One region of the Streptomyces sp. NPDC107471 genome, then DNA from elsewhere that is predicted to be linked to it. Evidence: riboswitches for the same ligand, from Rfam matches in the RefSeq annotation. Region 1 holds a riboswitch; the other holds the start of a gene.

Region 1 (7,067 bases):
ACCGGAACGGATCTTGTACGTCCAGGTCTTGCCGCCGTCGCTCGGCTGGCCGGCGCTCTCGGCGAGGTCCGGGACCAGCTTGTTGCCCTCCTCGCCCGCACCGGGCGCGAAGGTCATCAGCGGGCGGGCGTACAGCCGGCTGAGGTTGTACATGTAGGCGTAGTACGTGTTGCCCGGGTCGAAGGAGTCCGGGACGTCGGAGTACTCGTACGTGACCGTCCCACCCTTCTGGGTGGAGGCGTTGACGACACCCTTGGTCGCTGCGTTGGCCCCAGCCGACTTGTTTTCGTCTCCACCGTTGTCATCGGCCTTGCTGCAAGCCGAGAGCAACAGGCTCGCACTGCCGATGGCCGCCACTGCGGCCAGCGCTGACCTTCGCATGATGGTCTGCTTCCCCTTCAATTGTCGGAAATCTTGTGGACTCTCACCGCGGTCGCGGGTCAGCGGCTGCGCGGGTCGAGAGCGTCGCGGAGACCGTCGCCGAGCAGGTTGAACGCCAGGACGGTCACGAAGATGGCCAGACCAGGCACGATCATGAACTGGGGGTCGACCTGGTAGTAGTCGACCGCCTGGTTGATCATGCCGCCCCAGGACGCCTGCGGAGGCTGGATGCCGACGCCGAGGAAACTGAGGGACGCCTCGAAGAGGATGTTGGTCGGGATGAGCAGCGTCGAGTAGACGATGATCGGGCCGACGAGGTTCGGCAGCAGCTCACGGAAGAGGATGTAGGGCCCCTTGGCCCCCATCCCCCGGGATGCGTCGACGAACTCCCGCTCGCGCAGGGCCAGTGTCTGCCCGCGCACGATACGGCCCAGGTAGGGCCAGTTGAAGAAGCCGATGATGAAGATCAGCACGCTGATGTGCAGCGGCAGGCCCTCAAGGCCGAAGGCGCCGCCCTGCAGGGTGGCCGAGATGGCGATGGCGAACAGCAGCAGCGGGAACGCCAGGAAGGTGTCCATCAGCCGGCTGATGATCGTGTCGACCCGGCCGCCGTAGTACCCGGCGACCACGCCGAGGACCGCGCCGATCGTGTTCGACAGGATCGTGGCACCGAAGGCCACGACCAGGGAGACCCAGGAGCCCTCGAGGATGCGGGTGGCGATGTCGCGGCCGAACTTCGGCTCCACGCCGAGCGGGTGGTCCCAGCTCATGCCACCCCAGGCGCCCTTGGGCAGCGAGGTGTTGGGGTCGATCAGATCCTGGTGCAGGGCGTTCGGGTCCAGCCCGAACAGGGCCTGGATGGGACGGGACAGCACCGCGACCAGGATCAGCAGGATGACGATCACACCACCGGCGACCGCCACCTTGTCCCTCTTGAAACGGGACCAGGCGATCTGCCCCAGGGAACGGCCCTCGATCTGCCCCTTGCCGGCTCCGGCCAGGACAGCCTCCGGCTGCGCCTCGGCCTGCGCCCCGGTGGTCTCGATCGGTGCGGTCACAGTGACCCGACCCCTCTCGCCGGTGGTGACCGGCCTACACCTGCCGTGGATTACGGCTTTGTCGACTTGCTTCAGCTCGCAGAAACGTCTGATCCTGCGTCTGCCTGGGGAGTCTTCAGCTTCGCTGTGATCACCCGCCAGGTCTGACGAAGAAAGTATGCGCAACCGTGATGCAGTAAGAGGGATTCCGTTATCCGAACAACGGGTAACGCCCCTCGGACGTATGTCAGTTGGGACAGAACGGCACAATAAGCGACGTTCGGGACGAACCTCCGCCATCTACGCGCGAAGAAATGTGGCCGTTATGTAAACGAGCCGAACAGGTTGCCGTCGCTCTCAGTAACCACCGCGGACCGGCGGGTAGCCGTACCCCGAGGCCGGTGCCTGGGCGGGCGATCCGTGGGCCTCGCGGTCGTAGAACGGACGGGCACCGGCGCGCATCCACAGCGCCACCGGGTCGTACTCGTCGGACATCGCCACGGTCGACACCGGCAGCCCCTCCGGGACCGCGCCGATGGACTGCTGCATCATCGCGCGCACCGAGTCCACGGCCGAGGGGCTGGTGTCGTACACGTCCAGACCGATGGCGAGGTACGGCGCCCCGAGGGCGGGCTGCACCCAGGCGCGGCGCAACGAGCGGACCGCCGGGGTGCGGTGGGCGTTCTGCACGAGCAGGGCGTAGAACTGGGGGACCTCGATGCCGGGTTCGGACAGCCGGAGCGGGCCCGCGGGCTGGCGCTCCAGACCGGTCGCGATGCGGCGCAGGTCGAGCCAGGGGATGCCGACCCCGCCGCCCGGGGCGTGCGGGTTGAGCCAGAGGCCGTAGTGGTCGGGGTACAGGGTGCGGGCCACGTCGATGCCGTCGACCACTTCGTACGACCGGTTCCAGCCACTGGCGCTCAGCTCCTGCGCCGAGGTCACACAGGGGGCGTAGCCGTAGCCGTCGACCTCCATGTTCGCGTACTGGGCGTCCGGGGAGCCGGCCTGGCCGTGCCACAGGAGCATCCAGATCTGGCCGTTGTTCGGGGTCGCGAGGGCGCGCAGCAGTGCCTCGTATGCGTCGTAGCGCCCGGGGGTCACCTGGCGCAGCATGTGCTCGACCGTGCCGGTCGCGGTGCCCGTGCCGCTGGCGCTCACCTGGACCGCCCCTTCCCTGTTCGTTGCCCCGGATATGGACACAGCTTAAGCGCCCAGGAACGCGGGTCCTGGTGTCGGATCGCGGCTGCGGGTCGTGGGGGTTGCTCACGCCCACGCGGCGGAGCCGCACATCGACACAGCCCCGCGCCCCGCACTACGTCCCCTGCGTGTAAAAGGGCCGCACCTGTCCGCGCATCCAGTGGCCCACCGGGTCGTCCGCCACGTCCAGCAGGACCAGGTTGACCGGCCACCGCACCGGAGCCCGCCCGAGGGCCCGGCCGAGGGCGTCCATCGGCAGGGTGCGCAGGTCGCCCTCCCACTGGGAGAGTTCCACGCCCACGAACATGACCGGGTCGGCGGTCTCGATGGCGGCCAGGCAGCGGCGGGCCGTCCGGACCACTCCCGTGGCCGCGAACTCGGCGGACGCGGCCGCCAGGAAGTCGACCGGGTCGTCCTGCCAGTCCGGCTCGTAGAGCTTGACCCGGCCGCCGGTGTTGGGCCCGTCCAGCGGGGTGCGGCCCACCCGGCAGAGGTCGGCGACGGCGGCGGGCGGCAGGGGCACGCCGACCACGCCGTCGGGGTTCACCGCGATGCCCACGTGCGGGGGCAGACCGCGGGCGAACTCGACCGCCGGGGCGATGGTGTACGACAGATGGCTGCCGACGACCTGGCGGAACTGCTCCTCGGAGCTGAACACCGGGACGAAGGCCTGGCCCTCGATCTCCAGGGTGGGCAGGTCGAGCGGGCCGCTGTGCGGGCCGCCGCCGTTGGGCAGGGGGATCCAGACGAAGCTGCGACCCAGCACCTCGATGATCCGGCCGCCCGCCGAGGGCATGCCGAGGGAGGCCGAGAGCACCTCCTCCAGCTCGTTGCCGGGCCATCCGCCGTGCGGATGGGGGTGCGGGTGCGCCTGCCCTGGGAAGTCCGCGGGAAGATCCGCCGGGAAGTCCATCTGTCTGACCGCCTGCTGTGAACCGCTGTTGATGTGGCTGAAAGGCTAGCGGGTGCGGCGCGCGGGCGGTTCGGCCCGGGAGACCCGCGGGTCTCAGCCGGTGAACCCGATCCGCCGCAGCACGTCCGCCGCGTCCCGGTCGATCAGCACCGCCGAGCCGCAGCCCGGGGGCAGGTCGCCGCGCTCCACGGAGCGGATCAGCCGGGCGGCGGCCCCCCGGTGCCGCCGGAAGGCGTACCGCGAGACCCCCCGGCCGCGCTCGCGCTGGCCCTCCAGCGCGGTGTCCGCCGTGACGTCGAGCAGCAGCAGGTGCAGGGTGCCGCCGCGGCGCCGGGCCTCGCGGGCCAGCCAGCGCCGCACCCAGGCCTGCGTCCCGCAGTCGTGCACGACGACCCCCTCGCCGGAGCGCAGGGCGCGGCGCAGTCCGGCGTAGTGCGCGAGCCGGACCAGGGGGCGGTAGACGGCGTACGGCAGTGCGCGGGCCAGCCGGCCGTCCCAACGGTCGCGGGTGTCCTGGGAGTCGATCCTGGCCCCCCTGACCGCGCGCCTCATCAGGGTGGACTTGCCGCTGCCGGGCAGGCCGGTGATGACGACGAGGTCCCCCGGGCCGAAGAGCAGGGCGTGCGGACTGTGGCCCGCGCGTTCGCGCAGGTCACGGACGACCGGACGGGTGCCGCGGGCCTCGACGGCCGGGGCGGCGGGCTGCTCGGGCAGCGCGAGCCCCGAGGTCGTCGCGTACGCCCTGGTCCTGTTCACCGTCATCGTCCTCCTCCGGGGTCGGGGTTCCCCTCCCCTCCGAGCGTAAAGAGAAGGTAATGGACGATCTCTCGCGTTTCTGTACGCGTACCGCCACAGGCCGGTTACAAAGGGGAGCCGTGGAACCGGCCCTGCCGTCGGCGTCCGATGCGTGCAATGATGTCCGCGCCAACTGCATACCGGCCGCTTGAATCCGCGCGGGAGAGTCCCGGGTACATGTACCCGGGCGCCGAAGGAGCAAGTCCCTCCCTTGAATCTCTCAGGCCCCGTTACCGCGCGGGCGAGGCACATCTGAAAAGCGGGCCGCCCACTCGAAGGCGGCCCCACCCAAGGTGCAAGCCATGTCGTTCATGGCGAACCTCTCAGGTTCCGATGACAGATGGGGAGGAATCACCTCGCCCGTCACACCCATGTCCTGGGATCCTTGGAGACGACCGTCCGATGAGCAGTTCTGAACTCCGTCTCACCGCGCTCGATGCCCTGCATCGCTCCCTCGGTGCCACGATGACCGACTTCGCCGGCTGGGACATGCCCCTGCGGTACGGCTCCGAGCGCGACGAGCACACCGCGGTGCGCACGAGTGCCGGGCTCTTCGACCTCTCCCACATGGGCGAGATCACCGTGACCGGACCGCAGGCCGCCGCGCTGCTGAACTTCGCCCTGGTCGGCAACATCGCCTCGGTCGGTGTCGGCCGGGCCCGCTACACCATGATCTGCCAGGCCGACGGCGGCATCCTGGACGACCTGATCGTGTACCGGCTCGGCGAGAGCGAGTACATGGTGGTCGCCAACGCCTCCAACGCCCAGGTCGTGCTGGACGCGCTGACCGAGCGCGCGGCCGGCTTCGACGCCGAGGTGCGCGACGACCGGGACGCCTACGCCCTGATCGCCGTCCAGGGACCGGAGTCCCCCGGGATCCTCGCGTCCCTCACCGACGCCGACCTCGACGGCCTGAAGTACTACGCCGGTCTGCCGGGCACGGTCGCCGGGGTGCCGGCGCTGATCGCGCGCACCGGGTACACCGGCGAGGACGGCTTCGAGCTGTTCGTGAAGCCGGAGCACGCGGTCGAGCTGTGGCAGGCCTTGACCAAGGCGGGCGAGGGCGTCGGGCTGGTCCCCTGCGGACTGTCCTGCCGGGACACGCTGCGCCTGGAGGCGGGCATGCCGCTGTACGGGCACGAGCTCTCGCGGGAGCTGACCCCCTTCGACGCCGGGCTCGGGCGCGTGGTGAAGTTCGAGAAGGAGGGCGACTTCGTGGGCCGTGAGGCGCTGCGCGAGGCCGCGGAGAAGGCGGACCACGAGCCGCCGCGCGTCCTCGTCGGGCTGATCGCCGAGGGGCGTCGCGTCCCGCGGGCCGGGTACGCGGTCGTCGCGGACGGCCAGGTGATCGGCGAGGTCACCTCCGGCGCCCCCTCGCCCACGCTGGGCAGGCCGATCGCGATGGCGTACGTCGACGCCGCGCACGCGACGCCCGGCACGGCCGGTGTCGGTGTGGACATCCGGGGCAGCCACGAGCCGTACGAGGTCGTGGCTCTGCCGTTCTACAAGCGCCAGAAGTAGCCGCACAGGTGATGCTGAGCACGGAGTCGTCGCTCACGCACGCCTTCCGCAGTCCCCCATTCACCAGCACTTCCCCGCGTACAGGAGAATTCAGGCCATGAGCAACCCCCAGCAGCTTCGCTACAGCAAGGAGCACGAGTGGCTGTCGGGCGCCGAGGACGGCGTCTCGACGGTCGGCATCACGGAGCACGCGGCCAACGCGCTCGGCGATGTCGTCTTCGTCCAGCTCCCCGAGGTCGGTGACACCGTGACCGCGGGCGAGACCTGCGGCGAGCTGGAGTCGACCAAGTCGGTCTCCGACCTGTACTCCCCCGTCTCCGGTGAGGTCACCGAGGTCAACGAGGACGTCGTCAGCGACCCGGCACTGGTGAACTCCGCCCCCTTCGAGGGCGGCTGGCTGTTCAAGGTACGCGTCACGGAGGAGCCGGCCGACCTGCTCTCCGCCGACGAGTACACCGCCTTTTCCGCCGGCTGAGGAGTCCGCACCTGATGTCCGCACTGAACACGCCCCTGCACGAGCTCGACCCGGAGATCGCCGCCGCGGTCGACGCCGAGCTGGACCGGCAGCAGTCCACGCTCGAGATGATCGCCTCGGAGAACTTCGCTCCGCTCGCGGTCATGGAGGCGCAGGGCTCGGTCCTCACCAACAAGTACGCCGAGGGCTACCCGGGCCGCCGCTACTACGGCGGCTGTGAGCACGTCGACGTGGCCGAGCAGATCGCGATCGACCGGCTCAAGGACCTGTTCGGCGCCGAGTACGCCAACGTGCAGCCCCACTCCGGTGCCTCCGCGAACCAGGCCGCCCTGTTCGCGCTGGCCCAGCCCGGCGACACCATCCTCGGCCTGGACCTGGCGCACGGGGGTCACCTGACCCACGGGATGCGGCTGAACTTCTCCGGCAAGCAGTTCGACGTCGTCGCCTACCACGTGGACCCGGCGACCGGTCTGGTCGACATGGCCGAGCTGGAGAAGCTCGCCAAGGAGCACCGGCCGAAGGTGATCATCGCGGGCTGGTCCGCCTACCCGCGGCAGCTCGACTTCGCGGAGTTCCGCCGGATCGCCGACGAGGTCGAGGCGTACCTGTGGGTCGACATGGCCCACTTCGCCGGCCTGGTGGCGGCGGGGCTGCACCCCAACCCCGTCGAGCACGCGGACGTGGTCACCTCCACCACCCACAAGACGCTGGGCGGCCCGCGCGGCGGGATCATCCTCGCCAGGCAGGA
Region 2 (7,067 bases), on a different contig from region 1:
GGAGGGGGTGGCCAGTCGAGACTGAGGGCGTGGACCTGTGGGGCCGAGCGTCCCGCCGGTCCTGGTGAGCAGCCGTGGGTCTCTCCGTGCAGGGTGGTCGGGAGGGCCTCAGGTGCCCGCGTCCTCCGTGCCTGCCAGCTTGCCGAAGTCGTGGTCCGGGAGGGTGGAGGGGGAGGCCACGTCGAGGCCGTAGTGGTGGTAGAGCTGGAGTTCCTGGTCGGGGGAGAGGTGGCGGCCCACGCCGAAGTCGGGGGCCTCTTTGATGAGGGTGCGGTCGAAGGGGACGTGCAGGGTGCCCTCGACCAGTCGGCTCGGCTCCAGGGGGACGAAGGCGTCCCGGGAGAAGAGACCGGTGCGTATGGCGGCCCACTCGGGCACGCCCGTCGCGTCGTCGAGGTAGACCTCGTCGACGGTGCCGATCTTGGTGCCGTTGCGGTCGAACGCCTTGCGGCCGATCAGGTTGCGCGGATCGATGTCGGTCTGCACGTGCCCTCCACTTGGTCGCAACTCATCCGAAGCGGTCGTAAGCACTACAAAAGAGCACATCGGGGTGTGCGGCCACTCGAAGACACTCGAAGACTCGTGCGGCGACCTCGCTGGTAGGCTTGCGAACGGCTGCTGACCCCGTGCGGGAGAGTCCTCCAGACACCATCGGAGGCGCCGAAGGAGCAAATCCTCCCCGGAATCTCTCAGGCTCACGTACCGCACGGACGAGGTCACTCTGGAAAGCAGGGCGGGTGTCGACGGCTTCCGCTCTCACCGACGGTGAAAGCCGGCGGCCTTCGGGCGGCCGGTGAAGCTCTCAGGTCGAGATGACAGAGGGGGAGGCCGTCGGGGTACCCGCGCCGGGGTACCCCTCGAAGGTCGCGTCAGACCAGGAGGCCTCCGCAATGACCGCCCATCGCACCCCGCTCTCCGAGCTCGAACAGGGAATCCCCTTCGAGCAGCGTCACATCGGCCCCGATCACGAGGCTCGGGCCAAGATGCTCGCGCAGGTCGGCTACGGCTCGCTCGACGAGCTCACCGCCGCCGCGGTCCCGGATGTGATCAAGAACGCCGATGCGCTGGACCTGCCCGGTGCGCGCACCGAGGCCGAGGTGCTGGCCGAGCTGCGGTCGCTGGCCGACCGGAACCAGGTGCTCGACTCCATGATCGGGCTCGGGTACTACGGCACCTTCACCCCGCCCGTCATCCTGCGCAACGTCATGGAGAACCCGGCCTGGTACACGGCCTACACGCCGTACCAGCCGGAGATCTCGCAGGGACGGCTCGAGGCCCTCCTCAACTTCCAGACCGTGGTCGCCGACCTGACCGGGCTGCCGACCTCCGGGGCCTCGCTGCTCGACGAGGGGACCGCCGCGGCCGAGGCCATGGCACTGTCCCGGCGGATGGGGAAGAACAAGAAGGGGCTCTTCCTCGTCGACGCCGACGTGCTGCCGCAGACCATCGCCGTGATCGAGACCCGTGCCGAGCCGACCGGCCTGGAGGTCGTGGTCGCCGACCTCAGCGACGGCATCCCGGCCGAGGTCGCCGGGCGTGAGATCAACGGCGTGCTCGTCCAGTACCCCGGCGCCTCCGGTGTCGTACGGGACATCAAGCCGCTCATCAACCAGGCTCACGAGCTCGGCGCGCTCGTGACCGTGGCCGCCGACCTGCTGGCGCTGACCCTGCTGAAGTCGCCGGGCGAGCTCGGGGCGGACATCGCGGTCGGGACGACGCAGCGCTTCGGTGTGCCGATGGGCTTCGGCGGACCGCACGCCGGCTACATGGCCGTACAGGAGAAGTTCGCCAGGAGCCTGCCCGGGCGGCTCGTGGGCGTGTCCGTGGACGCCGACGGCAACAAGGCCTACCGGCTCGCGCTGCAGACGCGTGAGCAGCACATCCGCCGGGAGAAGGCGACCAGCAACATCTGCACCGCGCAGGTGCTGCTCGCGGTCATGGCCGGGATGTACGCGGTCTACCACGGGCCCGACGGGCTGAGGGCGATCGCGCAGCGGACCCACCGGTACGCCAACATCCTCGCCGCGGGGCTCACCGCCGGCGGGGTGGAGGTCGTGCACGGCTCCTACTTCGACACGCTCACCGTGCGCGTGCCCGGGAAGGCCGCCGAGGTCGTCGCCGCGGCGCGGAAGAACGGCGTCAACCTGCACCTCGTCGACGCCGACCAGGTCTCCGTCGCCTGTGACGAGACCACCGCGCGCGCCCAGGTGGCCGCCGTGTGGAGCGCCTTCGGGGTCGAGGGCGACATCGAGGCGCTGGACGCGGCCACCGCGGAGGCGCTGCCGGACGCGCTGCTGCGCGGCGACGACTTCCTCACCCACCCCGTCTTCCACCAGCACCGCTCCGAGACCGCGATGCTGCGCTACCTGCGCCGGCTCGCCGACCGCGACTACGCGCTCGACCGCGGCATGATCCCGCTGGGCTCCTGCACCATGAAGCTCAACGCGACCACGGAGATGGAGCCGGTCACCTGGCCCGAGTTCGGGCAGCTCCACCCCTTCGCGCCCGCCGAGCAGGCGCAGGGCTATCTGACGCTGATCCGGGAGCTGGAGGACCGGCTCGCCGAGGTCACCGGGTACGACAAGGTGTCCCTGCAGCCCAACGCGGGGTCGCAGGGCGAGCTGGCCGGACTGCTCGCGGTGCGCGGGTACCACCGGGCGAACGGCGACGAGCAGCGGACCGTGTGTCTGATCCCGTCCTCCGCGCACGGCACCAACGCCGCGAGCGCCGTGATGGCGGGCATGAAGGTCGTCGTGGTCAAGACCGCCGAGGACGGCGAGATCGACGTCGAGGACCTGCGGGCCAAGATCGAGAAGCACCGCGACGAGCTGGCCGTGCTGATGATCACCTACCCGTCCACGCACGGCGTGTTCGAGGAGCACGTCGCCGACATCTGCGCCCAGGTGCACAAGGCCGGCGGTCAGGTGTACGTCGACGGGGCCAACCTGAACGCGCTGGTGGGGCTGGCCAAGCCGGGGCACTTCGGCGGTGACGTCTCGCACCTGAACCTGCACAAGACCTTCTGCATCCCGCACGGCGGCGGCGGTCCCGGCGTGGGACCGGTGGGCGTACGGGCGCACCTGGCGCCGTACCTGCCCAACCACCCGATGCAGCCCGAGGCCGGTCCGGAGACGGGCGTCGGGCCCATCTCGGCCGCGCCCTGGGGCTCCGCGGGGATCCTGCCGATCTCGTGGGCGTACGTCCGGCTCATGGGCGGTGAGGGGCTCAAGCGGGCCACGCAGGTGGCCGTGCTCTCCGCCAACTACATCGCCAAGCGGCTGGAGCCGCACTACCCCGTGCTCTACACCGGCCCCGGCGGGCTGGTCGCGCACGAGTGCATCATCGACCTGCGGCCGCTGACCAAGGCGACCGGGGTGAGCGTCGACGACGTGGCCAAGCGGCTCATCGACTACGGCTTCCACGCGCCGACCATGTCGTTCCCGGTCGCCGGCACGCTGATGATCGAGCCGACCGAGTCCGAGGACCTGGGCGAGCTGGACCGGTTCTGCGAGGCGATGATCGCCATTCGCGCGGAGATCGAGAAGGTCGGCGCCGGGGAGTGGGACGCGGAGGACAACCCGCTGCGGAACGCCCCGCACACCGCCGGTGCGCTCGGCGGGGAGTGGGAGCACGCGTACACGCGCGAGGAGGCCGTCTTCCCGGGCGGTGTCTCGGTCGCGGACAAGTACTGGCCGCCGGTGCGGCGGATCGACCAGGCCTACGGTGACCGGAACCTGGTGTGTTCCTGCCCGCCGCTGGACGCGTACGAGGACTGACCTGCCGTGAGAAGGGCCCCGCTGCGGCGGGGCCCTTTCCCGTGTCGTCAGGCGGTCGCCAGGGACACCTCGGTCGACTTGATCAGGGCGACGACCGGGGAGCCGACGGCCAGGGCGAGGTCGGTCGCGGAGTCCGCGGTGATCGCGGAGGTGAGTTCGCCCCCTTCGACGGCGATCCGCACGGTGGCCATGGCGGCGCCCGTGGCCACGGCGGTGACCGTGCCCGGGAGCTGGTTGCGGATGGACACGCCCTGGACCGGACCGGTGGCGAGGGACACCTCCGTCGACTTCACCAGAGCGCGGACGGAGGAGCCCTGCACGAGGCCGAGATCGTCCACGGCGTCGAGGGTGATCGCGGCCGTGAGGTCCTGGCCGCCGTCGAGACGGATCCTGACGGTCGCCATGGCCTCGCCCGGGGTGACGGCGGTGACGGTGCCGGGGAGCTGGTTGCGGATGCTCAAGGTCATGGACAGCAACTTAGGACCGGGTGCCGCCCGTGCCCGGCATGCGCGGCTCAGCCGGTGTGGACGCGCGGGCGGCGGGCGCGGTCGGGTTCCGCCTCGCGCAGGACCTCCCGGGTGACGGGGGCGACCTCGCCCTGGCCGAAGAGGAAGAAGCGCAGGAAGTGGTGGAAGGGGCTGCCCTCCGTCCACTCGAAGTAGATGTGCGGGATGCGCCCGGTGACGTCGCGGACGTGCAGGAGGAGAGCGGCCAGGGCGTTCGGGATGGAGGAGGACTCCAAGGTCAGGACGCGGTAGCGGCCGTGCAGGACCTCACCGCGGACGGTCAGGCTCGCCTCGAACTCCGAGGGGTCGAGGACGGTGACCTCGACGAAGACGAAGTCCTCGCCGGGGATGTCGTTGTCGGCGCAGATCTGCTCGATCTTGTCGCGGTACTCGGCCTGGTCGCGCTGGTCGGGTTCGTTGGCGATGAAGCGGATCTTGCGGCTGGCGATGTCCCTGATGAAACGTTCCGCCATGGCGTCCAGCCGCACGCTGGTCACGCGCAGCTCGAAGGCGCGGGCCAGCCGGGACAGCAGGGAGACGAGGATGATGCCGGCGATGAAGCAGGCGCCGATCTTGACGCCGTCCGGGCGCTCGATGACGTTGGCGACGGTGACGTAGAGGAACACCGCCGAGATGACCGCGAAGCCGATGGTCCAGCCCCGCTGGCCGGCCTTGCGGGCGGCGATGGTCACCGCGATCGCCGCCGAGCTGATGAGGACCAGCACGCCGGTGGCGTAGGCGCCGCCCTGGGCGTCGACGTCGGCGTCGAAGATCCAGGTGACCAGGAAGCCGATGAGGGTGAAGACGATGACCATGGGGCGTACCGCGCGGGCCCAGTGCGGGGCCATGCCGTAGCGGGGCAGGTAGCGGGGCATCAGGTTGAGCAGGCCGGCCATCGCGGAGGCGCCGGCGAACCACAGGATGGCGATGGTCGAGATGTCGTAGACCGTGCCGAAGACGCCGCCCAGGTAGTCGTGCGCCAGGTAGGCGAGGGCGCGGCCGTTGGCCTGGCCGCCCGACTCGAACTCCTTCTCCGGGATCAGAAGGGTGGTGATGAAGCTGGTGGCGATCAGGAAGACGCTCATGATCAGGGCGGCCGCGGTGAGCAGCTTCTTGGTGTCGCGGATGCGGCCTGTGGGGCGCTCCTCGGTGTCGTCCGGGTCGCCCTTGACGTGCGGCATCACGGCGACGCCGGTCTCGAAGCCGGACAGGCCGAGCGCGAGCTTGGGGAAGACGAGCAGGGCCACGCCGACCATGGCGAGGACGTTGCCGTGCTCGGCGGTCAGGGCGCTGGACCAGTCGGTGACGACATGGCCCGCGGTGACGACGTGCCACAGGCCGACGACCACGACGACGACGTTGAGGGTGAGGTAGACGCCGACCAGGGCGACCGCGACGCCGACGGCCTCCAGGAAGCCCTTGAGGAAGACCGCGCCGAGCAGGGCGACCAGGACGAGGGTGATCAGCATCTGCCGGCCGTGCAGGACGCCGGTGAGGTGGGGGTTCTCGACCAGGTGGGTGGAGGCGTCGGCGGCGGAGAGGGTGATGGTGATCAGGAAGTCGGTGGCGGCGAAGCCGAGCAGGGTCAGCACGAAGAGCTTGCCCTGCCAGAAGGACAGGAGGCGTTCCAGCATGGCGATGGAGCCCTCGCCGTGGGGGCTCTCCTCGGCCACGCGGCGGTAGACGGGCAGGGCGCCGACCAGGGTGACGAGGACGAGGACGACGGTCGCGACCGGGGAGAGCAAGCCGGCCGCCAGCGCGGCGATGCCCGGCTGGTAGCCCAGGGTCGAGAAGTAGTCGACGCCGGTCAGGCACATCACCCGGTACCAGGGCTGGCCCCGGTGCGGGGCCTCGGGCTCGGCGTGCGGGCCCACGTGGCCGCCGCCCTTGCCCATGTCCGACAGCCCTTCCAGCATCCAGGAGCGCAGACGACTCGGGGGAGGGTGCTCGGTGGTGGCCATCTCGGGGTGCTCCTCGGTGCCGCTCGGTTCGTTCGGGCCGTCTGTCCGACGGCGGGACCAGCGTAAGCAGAGAGTGACGCTCGGGCCTGTGAATGGAGGGTCGAAGGGCGTCAAACTTCCGTTAAGACTCGGGCTGCGGGCGTCGGAGGCAGGAGACGGGCCTGGTTGGAGGGCTGCACGGCCCTGCCGGTGCTGCTCGCGCAGGAGCCCGGGCGGATGGACACGCAGCGTCATGACGGAGTGCGAGGGGAAGCGGTGCGCGTCCTGAGCGGCGACACGCGACGCACCGCTTCGAAGGGCGCGTCGAGCGGTGACGGCGAGGTGCTTCGTAATGTTCGCCGGTGTTGCCGAATGTTTCGCGACTTCGGAGGGTCGTCCGGGCGACAGCGTTGTCGGGTCCCGGCAGTCGGAGGTTACCTCCGGCTGCCCGTGCCGGGAACCGTTCCGTTGCGGATCAACTGCCCCACGGCTGACCGCCCCGCGTCCCTCCATGCCCCGAAGTCCGGTCACCGCGGAGCGTCCGGTGGGGCGCCGGGCCCTGTCGGGGGAGTCGTCGGCGCAATCCGTGAACATTCCCCGTGCACAGGGGGTTGCCACCGTTTAGTAGCTGTCTCTAGGGTGCGGCAGCAGCGAAGCTTTCTGGATCTACTCCGAAACTTTCGGACCGCAGGACGGACAAGGACGGCTCCGTCCCGTACCCAAGGAGCGCATCATGGGCGACCCGGCACTGTCCCGCCGTAATTTTCTGGCGGCGTCCGCCGCGGCCGGTCTGGGCATGACGGCACTGACAGGTTGTGGCGGCGACTCGGACGGAGGATCGTCCG

What was found. A riboswitch is a leader RNA that binds a small molecule or an ion and turns the genes downstream of it on or off. The one in region 1 is predicted to bind glycine.
Region 2: it holds a riboswitch for glycine, as region 1 does, so the genes downstream of both, gcvP (aminomethyl-transferring glycine dehydrogenase) here and gcvT (glycine cleavage system aminomethyltransferase GcvT) in region 1, are expected to answer to the same signal.

What each region holds. Positions count from the first base shown of each region.
Region 1 covers NZ_JBVJPC010000018.1:46,502-53,568, forward strand. The annotation lists gene ACZ66S_RS38735 (ABC transporter substrate-binding protein) at 1-381, opposite strand, end outside; gene ACZ66S_RS38740 (ABC transporter permease) at 441-1,439, opposite strand; gene ACZ66S_RS38745 (enhanced serine sensitivity protein SseB C-terminal domain-containing protein) at 1,776-2,576, opposite strand; gene ACZ66S_RS38750 (enhanced serine sensitivity protein SseB) at 2,731-3,528, opposite strand; gene ACZ66S_RS38755 (AAA family ATPase) at 3,622-4,290, opposite strand; glycine riboswitch at 4,473-4,569, shown strand; glycine riboswitch at 4,570-4,673, shown strand; gene gcvT (glycine cleavage system aminomethyltransferase GcvT) at 4,726-5,844, shown strand; gene gcvH (glycine cleavage system protein GcvH) at 5,942-6,319, shown strand; gene glyA (serine hydroxymethyltransferase) at 6,334-7,067, shown strand, end outside.
Region 2 covers NZ_JBVJPC010000006.1:10,250-17,316, forward strand. The annotation lists gene ACZ66S_RS21160 (PRC-barrel domain-containing protein) at 109-486, opposite strand; glycine riboswitch at 620-715, shown strand; gene gcvP (aminomethyl-transferring glycine dehydrogenase) at 891-3,776, shown strand; gene ACZ66S_RS21170 (TOBE domain-containing protein) at 3,824-4,243, opposite strand; gene ACZ66S_RS21175 (APC family permease) at 4,291-6,243, opposite strand; gene ACZ66S_RS21180 (extracellular solute-binding protein) at 6,956-7,067, shown strand, end outside.